Regions from separate parts of the Streptomyces flavovariabilis genome, predicted to be linked through region 2. Evidence: riboswitches for the same ligand, from Rfam matches in the RefSeq annotation. Region 2 holds a riboswitch; the other holds the start of a gene.
What was found. A riboswitch is a leader RNA that binds a small molecule or an ion and turns the genes downstream of it on or off. The one in region 2 is predicted to bind thiamine pyrophosphate.
Positions count from the first base shown of each region.

Region 1: linked by a shared signal. The riboswitch ahead of IO24_RS0122775 (thiamine ABC transporter substrate-binding protein) and the one ahead of thiO (glycine oxidase ThiO) in region 2 are both predicted to bind thiamine pyrophosphate.

Region 1 is NZ_JNXD01000012.1:182,178-186,107, forward strand. It holds gene rlmN (dual-specificity RNA methyltransferase RlmN) at 1-923, shown strand, start outside; TPP riboswitch at 948-1,054, shown strand; gene IO24_RS0122775 (thiamine ABC transporter substrate-binding protein) at 1,179-2,216, shown strand; gene IO24_RS0122780 (ABC transporter permease) at 2,192-3,856, shown strand; gene IO24_RS0122785 (ABC transporter ATP-binding protein) at 3,856-3,930, shown strand, end outside.
Region 2 is NZ_JNXD01000001.1:939,886-943,815, reverse strand. It holds gene IO24_RS0104210 (Rv2175c family DNA-binding protein) at 136-501, opposite strand; gene IO24_RS0104205 (NAD(P)/FAD-dependent oxidoreductase) at 646-1,887, opposite strand; gene IO24_RS0104200 (avidin-fold protein) at 1,920-2,270, opposite strand; TPP riboswitch at 2,323-2,434, shown strand; gene thiO (glycine oxidase ThiO) at 2,432-3,604, shown strand; gene thiS (sulfur carrier protein ThiS) at 3,601-3,801, shown strand; gene IO24_RS0104185 (thiazole synthase) at 3,804-3,930, shown strand, end outside.

The DNA of each region.
Region 1 (3,930 bases), on a different contig from region 2:
GGACCGACATTCCGGCCGGTGCCCGGGGGCGGCTGCAGGAGGCCCTGCTGCCCGAGCTGATGACCGTCGTGCGGCATCTGTCCACCGACCAGGGCACCACCCGCAAGACGTTGTGGCGGCTGTTCGACGGGACGCTCGTCGAGTCCGTGCTGATGCGCTACCCGGACCGGGTGACCATGTGTATCAGCTCGCAGGCCGGATGCGGCATGAACTGCCCGTTCTGCGCGACCGGGCAGGCCGGTCTCGACCGGAATCTGTCCACCGCCGAGATCGTGCACCAGATCGTGGACGGCATGCGGGCGCTGCGGGACGGGGAGGTTCCCGGCGGTCCCGCGCGGCTCAGCAACATCGTCTTCATGGGCATGGGCGAGCCGCTCGCCAACTACAACCGGGTCATCGGATCCATCCGGCGGCTCACCGACCCCGAGCCCGACGGGCTGGGGCTCTCGCAGCGCGGCATCACCGTCTCGACGGTCGGGCTCGTCCCGGCCATCCACCGGTTCTCCGACGAGGGCTTCAAGTGCCGCCTCGCCATCTCGCTGCACGCCCCCGACGACGAGCTGCGCGACACCCTCGTCCCCGTGAACACGCGCTGGAAGGTCCGGGAGGTGCTGGACGCCGGCTTCGAGTACAGCGCCAAGTCCGGGCGCCGGCTGTCCATCGAGTACGCGCTGATCCGGGACATCAACGACCAGGCCTGGCGGGGTGACCGGCTCGGCCGGATGCTCAAGGGCAGGCCCGTGCACGTGAACCTGATTCCGCTGAACCCGACGCCCGGGTCGAAGTGGACGGCCTCCCGGCCCGAGGACGAGAAGGCGTTCGTGGAGGCGATCGCCGCTCATGGTGTGCCGGTGACGATCCGGGACACCCGTGGTCAGGAGATCGACGGGGCGTGTGGTCAGCTCGCGGCCACCGAACGGTAGTCTGACCGCCGTAAGAACATCTGCATATTCCGACAGGGGAGCGCCACAGCGCTGAGAGTGCGGCACACGGCCGCAGACCCTCCGAACCTGGCCCAGGTCATTCTGGGTAGGGAGATCGGTCATCACTCGAGCTGTTGCGCCCTGCCCGGGACCCCGGAAGTCCCGGGCGGGGCCGCGTCTTCTCCTGGTCACTCCAGGAGGAATCCAGTGAGTAACAACATCAAGCGGCTGACGGCGGCAGTCGTCGGGCTCGGCATGGCCGGCACGCTCGCCGCGTGCGGGTCGTCCGACGGAGGCCAGGGGTCCGGCGACTCCAAGACCGTGACGCTCGTCAGCCACGACTCGTGGGCCGCGTCCAAGGACGTCATCGCGGCCTTCGAGAAGCAGTCCGGCTACAAGGTCGACGTCCTGAAGGACGGCGACGCCGGGCAGGCCGTGAACAAGGCCATCCTGACCAAGGACAACCCGCAGGGCGACGTCTTCTTCGGCGTCGACAACACCCTGCTGTCCCGCGCCCTCGACAACGGCCTGTTCCAGTCGTACGAGGCGAAGGGATCCGACCTGATCCTGCCGGAGTACCGCGTCGACCAGGACAAGCACCGGGTCACGCCCGTGGACACCGGCGACATCTGCGTCAACTACGACAAGAAGTACTTCGCCGACCGCGAGCTGGAGCCGCCGCGCAGCTTCGACGACCTGGTCAAGCCGCAGTACAAGAACCTGCTCGTGACCGAGAACGCCTCCGCGTCCTCGCCCGGTCTCGGTTTCCTGCTCGGCACCGCCGCCAAGTACGGCGATGACGGCTGGGAGGGCTATTGGAAGAAACTCAAGGCCAACGGTGTGAAGGTCGTCGACGGCTGGGAGCAGGCCTACAACGAGGAGTTCTCCGGCTCCAGCAGCGGCAAGAAGGCCAAGGGCGACCGGCCGCTCGTCGTGTCGTACGCCTCCTCGCCGCCCGCCGAGGTGCTGTACGCCGACCCGAAGCCCAGCTCCGCCCCGACGGGGGTCGCCGAGGGCACTTGCTTCCGGCAGGTCGAGTACGCGGGGCTGCTCAGCAACGCGAAGAACACCGAGGGCGGCAAGGCCTTCCTCGACTTCCTCGTCGGCAAGCGGTTCCAGGACGACATGCCGATGAACATGTTCGTGTATCCGGTGCGCGAGGGCGCCCAGGTGCCGCCGGAGTTCGTGAAGTACGGGCCGCAGGCGAAGGACCCGGAGACCATGGACCCGGCGAAGATCGCCGACCACCGTGACCAGTGGGTCAAGTCGTGGACCTCACTCGTACTGAAGTAGCCGCTCGGAGGCGGGGCGCGGCGGCGCGGTTCGGTCTGCTGGCCGTGCCCGTCGCGTTCTTCGCGGTCTTCTTCGCCTACCCCGTCGCCGCGATCGTCGCGCGCGGCCTGAAGGCCGACGGGACCTGGCACCTCGGGCGGATCGGGGAGGTGCTGGCGCAGTCCGACGTCCGGCACGTGCTGTGGTTCACCACCTGGCAGGCGTTCGCCTCCACCGCGCTCACGCTGCTCGTCGCGCTCCCCGGCGCATACGTCTTCGCGCGCTTCGACTTCCCCGGCAAGCACGTCCTGCGGGCGGTCGTGACCGTCCCGTTCGTGCTGCCGACGGTCGTCGTCGGTACGGCCTTCCTGGCGCTGGTCGGGCGGGGCGGACTGCTCGACGGGCTGTGGGGCGTACGCCTGGACACCACGGTGTGGGCGATCCTGCTCGCGCACGTCTTCTTCAACTACGCGGTCGTCGTCCGGACGGTCGGCGGGCTCTGGGCGCAGCTCGATCCGCGGCAGGAGGAGGCTGCGCGGATGCTCGGCGCGTCCCCGCTGAAGGCCTGGCGGCAGGTCACCCTGCCGGCCCTCGCGCCTGCCGTGGCCGCCGCGGCTCTCATGGTCTTCCTGTTCACCTTCACCTCCTTCGGTGTCGTGCAGATCCTCGGCGGGCCCACCTTCTCCACCCTGGAGGTGGAGATCTACCGGCAGACGTCCGAGATCTTCGACCTGTCCACCGCGGCCGTCCTGACCATGATCCAGTTCGTCGCGGTGGGCGCGATCCTCGCGGTGCACGCCTGGACCGTGCGGCGGCGGGAGACCGCACTGCGGCTGGTGGACGCGTCCGGGACCGCGCGCCGGCCGCGCGGGGCGGGGCAGTGGGCGCTGCTGGGCGGGGTGCTCGGCACCGTCGCCGTGCTGCTCGTGCTGCCGCTGGCGGTGCTGGTGCAGCGGTCCCTGGGCGCGCCGGGCTTCGGCTACTACCGGGCACTGACCCGGGAGGACGGGGGAGTGTTCCTGGTCCCGCCGATCGAGGCGATCGGCAATTCCCTGTCGTTTGCCGTCGCCGCCACGCTCATCGCCGTGCTGATCGGCGGTCTCGCCGCCGTCGCGCTCACCCGCCGGGACGCCGGGCGGTTCGTGCGTGGCTTCGACGCGCTGCTGATGCTGCCGCTCGGGGTGTCCGCGGTGACCGTCGGCTTCGGATTCCTGATCTCCCTCGACGAGCCGCCGCTGGACCTCAGGTCCTCGTGGATCCTGGTGCCGCTCGCGCAGGCCCTGGTCGGGGTGCCGTTCGTGGTGCGGACCATGCTGCCCGTGCTGCGGGCGGTGGACGTGCGGCTGCGGGAGGCGGCCTCGGTGCTCGGGGCCTCGCCCTGGCGGGTGTGGCGGGAGGTGGACCTGCCGATGGTGCGGCGGGCGCTGCTGATCGCGGCCGGGTTCGCCTTCGCCGTGTCCCTCGGGGAGTTCGGCGCGACGGTGTTCATCGCACGGCCCGACCGGCCGACGCTGCCGGTGGCCGTGGCCCGGCTGCTGGGGCGGCCCGGTGACCTCAACTACGGCCAGGCGATGGCCCTTTCGACGATTCTGATGGTGGTGTGCGCCGTGGCCCTGCTGGTGCTGGAGAGGCTCCGCACGGACCGGACGGGGGAGTTCTGATGCTGCTCGCTCTGCGGGGTGCGACGGTCCGTTTCGGTGGGCGGGCGGTGCTGGACGCCGTCGATCTGGAGGTC
Region 2 (3,930 bases):
CGGGGGCGTCCAAGGCCCCGGACAGGCGCGAGCCGACCCGGGCCGTGGCCCTTCGGCCACGGCCCCCACATCGGGCGGTTGTTCAGGTCCGGCCCCGCTCACACGGCACCGGACGGTTGTTCCGTCGCGGCCGGGTCAGACCGCGAGCGCCTGGGCGCGGCGCTTCACCTCCGTGCCGCGATTCTCGCTGAGCGCCTGCGCGGGGGTGCCGGGCAGGCTGGGGTCCGGGGTGAAGAGCCACTCCAGCATCTCTTCGTCCGTGAAGCCGTCGTCCCGCAGGAGCGTCAGGGTCCCGGACAGGCCCTTGACGACCTTGTCCCCGTCGATGAAGGCGGCAGGGACGTGCAGCGCGCGGTTCTCACCGCGGCGTACGGCGATGAGCTGGCCGTCCTTGACCAGCTGCCGCACACGCGTCACCTCGACGCCGAACTGTTCGGCGATGTCGGGGAGGGTGAGCCAGGCGGGGACGAGAGCATCGATCTTTGCGTCAATCTCGGTCACGGAAACCAGCCTGCCATCTGCCACTGACAGTCGGAAGTCGGCCCGGCCCACCCGGGCGGACGCGCCGGGCCCGGCAGCACCGTTTCCGGCGCCTCGCAACGGCCCCGGCAGCACCGTCCCCGGCCCCCGCAAGGGCCCCGGCGCCTACGCCGTCGCGGCCTTCATGGGCCTGGCCGGGTCCGCCAGCAGCACCCGGTTCATCGGCGTGCCCGACTCGATCAGTCGGCGGCCCTGCGCCAGGTCCCGGGGCCGGCCCACCGCCAGCAGCGCGACCAGCCGCTCACCGCGCAGCCAGCAGACCGACCAGGCCGGCCCGGCGGGGTCGCCACGCCACAGGGTGGTGTCCGCGGCCGCGTGGTGCCCGGCGTACTGGACGAACCGCCCGAACTGCTCGGACCAGAAGTACGGCACCGGGTCGTACACCGCCGGCGTCTCCCCCGTGGCCCGGCCGACGATGTTCACGGCGACCGTGCGCGGCCCTTGCAGGGCGTTGTCCCAGTGGTGGACCAGCAGGCGCTCGCCGTAGCGCCCCGAGGGGAAGGAGGCGCAGTCGCCGACCGCGTACACGTCCGGCACGGCCGTGCGCAGATGCTCGTCGGCCACGATCTCGCCGTGAGAACCGAACTCGATCCCGGAGCCGGCCAGCCATGCCGTCGCGGGGCGGGCGCCGATACCGACGACGACCGCACCCGCGGGCAGCCGCGTGCCGTCGTCCAGGAGGACCGCGCCCGGCTCGACGCGCGCCACGCGCGCGTGCGTCCGCAGGACCGCGCCCGCGTCGGCGTACCAGGCGGCCATCGGGGCGGCGACCTCGGCGGGCAGCGCCCCGGCGAGCGGCCGTTCGGCGGCCTCCACGACGGTCACCGCACAGCCGGCCTCGCGGGCGGCCGTGGTGAACTCCGCGCCGATCCAGCCCGCGCCGACGACCACGATGTCGTGCCGGCGGGCCAGCACCGGCCGCAGCCGCTCGGCATCGTCCAGGGTGCGCAGCAGATGCACGCCGGGCACGCCCGCCGCGCCGGGCAGCCCGACCGGTTCGGCACCGGTGGCGACGACCAGGACGTCGTAGGGCACGGGCCCGTCCTCGGTGTCCAGCTCGTGATCGGAGGGGCGCAGGCCCAGTACCTCACAGCCGAGCCGCAGTTCGATGCCGAGGGCTTCGAAGTCGACGTCGAAGGCGGAACCCTCGGACTTGCCGAGCAGGACGGCCTTGGACAACGGGGGCCGGTCGTAGGGCTGGTGCGGCTCGGCGCCGATCAGGAGCACGTCACCCGTGAAGCCCTGCTCGCGCAGGGCGACGGCGGTCTGCACGCCGGCCATGCCCGCACCCGCCACGACGACGCGCCGCGGCGCGGACGAACCTGGTTCCTGCGTCTGCTCGATCACCTGATCACCATAGACACCTGACGAAACGTCAGTCAGTGCTCATGCGCCGTGACCTGCTCCACAACGCTCGTGCCGTTGCCCCGCTGGGACTCCCACTCCCAGGTCTCCTCCAGCCGCACCCGCCCGTCGGGCAGCTCCACGACCGTGGACACGCAGTGCCCCGAGGAGGTGGTGCCGTCCCGCTTGAGCTGGACGTACCGGAAGTCCAGCCGGTCATCTTCCCGGGTACCCACGAGATGCCCGCGTACGACGTCGCCGCCCGCGTACTCGGCCCAGATCTCACCCTCCCACTCGTGGTAGGTGAACCGGGTGCGGGTGCCCACCTGGCCCGGTGCCTGGTCGGCGACCGGGGCGAGGACGAGACCGTCGAGAGATCGGGCCATGGACGGAGGCTCCCTTACTGCGGCACACGGCATCGGGCTAGGGTGGCCAACGTAAAGCACTCGCGGGAGCCCGGACGCACCGGGCTGAGAGGGAGGCTGGCGGCCTCCGACCGTACGAACCTGATCCGGGTCATGCCGGCGAAGGGAGGGGCTGGACGCCCATGTCGCCTACGTCCACATCGTCAGACGTCCTCGTCATCGGGGGCGGGATCATCGGCCTGGCCACCGCCTGGCGGGCCGCGCAACGCGGGTTCGCCACCGCCGTCGTGGACCCCGAGCCGGGCGGCGGAGCCGCGCAGGTGGCGGCCGGCATGCTGGCCGCCGTCACGGAACTGCACTACGGCGAGCAGACCCTGCTCGGCCTGAACCTCGCCTCCGCCCGGCGCTATCCGGACTTCGCCGCCGAGCTCACCGAATTGACCGGCCAGGACCTCGGCTACCGCCGCTGCGGCACCCTCGCCGTGGCCCTGGACGCCGACGACCGGGCCCACCTGCGCGAACTGCACGCCCTGCAGCAGCAGTCGGGCCTGGAGTCGCAGTGGCTGTCGGGGCGCGAGTGCCGGCGTCTGGAGCCGATGCTCGCGCCGGGTGTGCGCGGCGGGCTGCGGGTCGACGGCGATCACCAGATCGACCCGCGGCGGCTGGCCGGCGCCCTGGTCACCGCGTGCGAGCGGGTGGGCGTGGTCTTCCACCGGGTGTGGGCGGAACGGCTGACCGTCGTGCGGGACCGGGTCACGGGTGTCGTCCTGGCCGACGGGACCGAGCCGGCCGCCGGCCAGGTGGTGCTCGCCGGGGGCAGCCTCAGCGGGCGGCTCGCGGGCGTCCCGCAGGAAGTGCTGCCTCCCGTGCGACCGGTGAAGGGGCAGGTCGTACGGCTGACCATGCCGCAGCGGCACGGGCCGTTCCTGAGCCGGACCGTGCGCGCGGTGGTGCGCGGCAGCCACGTCTACCTGGTGCCGCGCGCGAGCGGCGAGCTGGTCGTCGGGGCGACCAGCGAGGAGCTGGGCTGGGACACCACCGTGACCGCGGGCGGCGTGTACGAGCTGCTGCGGGACGCGCACGAGCTGGTCCCGGGCATCACCGAGCTGCCGCTCACCGAGACCCGGGCCGGGCTGCGGCCCGGCTCCCCCGACAACGCGCCGCTGCTCGGCCCGACCGGCCTGGAGGGCCTGCTGCTGGCCACCGGGCACTACCGCAACGGCGTCCTGCTCACCCCGGTGACCGGCGACGCCATGGCGCACGTCCTGGCGACGGGTGAACTCCCCGAGGAGGCCCGCCCCTTCAGCCCGAAGCGCTTCAGCCCCGCCACCGCACTCACGGAGCAGCCCGCATGAACATCTCCGTCAACGGCGAGCCCCGGGAGGTCCGGCCCGGCACCGCTCTCGACACCGTCGTGAAGTCGCTCACCGCCTCGCCCTCGGGCGTGGCCGCCGCCCTCAACGAAACCGTCGTCCCGCGCACCCGGTGGCCTTCCACGTCCCTCTCCGAGGGAGACCGCGTGGAAGTGCTCACCGCCGTCCAAGGAGGCTGACCATGGCCGATGATCCGTTTGTCCTCGGCGGTACGCCCTTCTCGTCCCGGCTGATCATGGGCACCGGCGGGGCGCCCAGCCTCGACGTGCTGGAGCGGTCGCTGGTCGCGTCCGGGACGGAGCTGACGA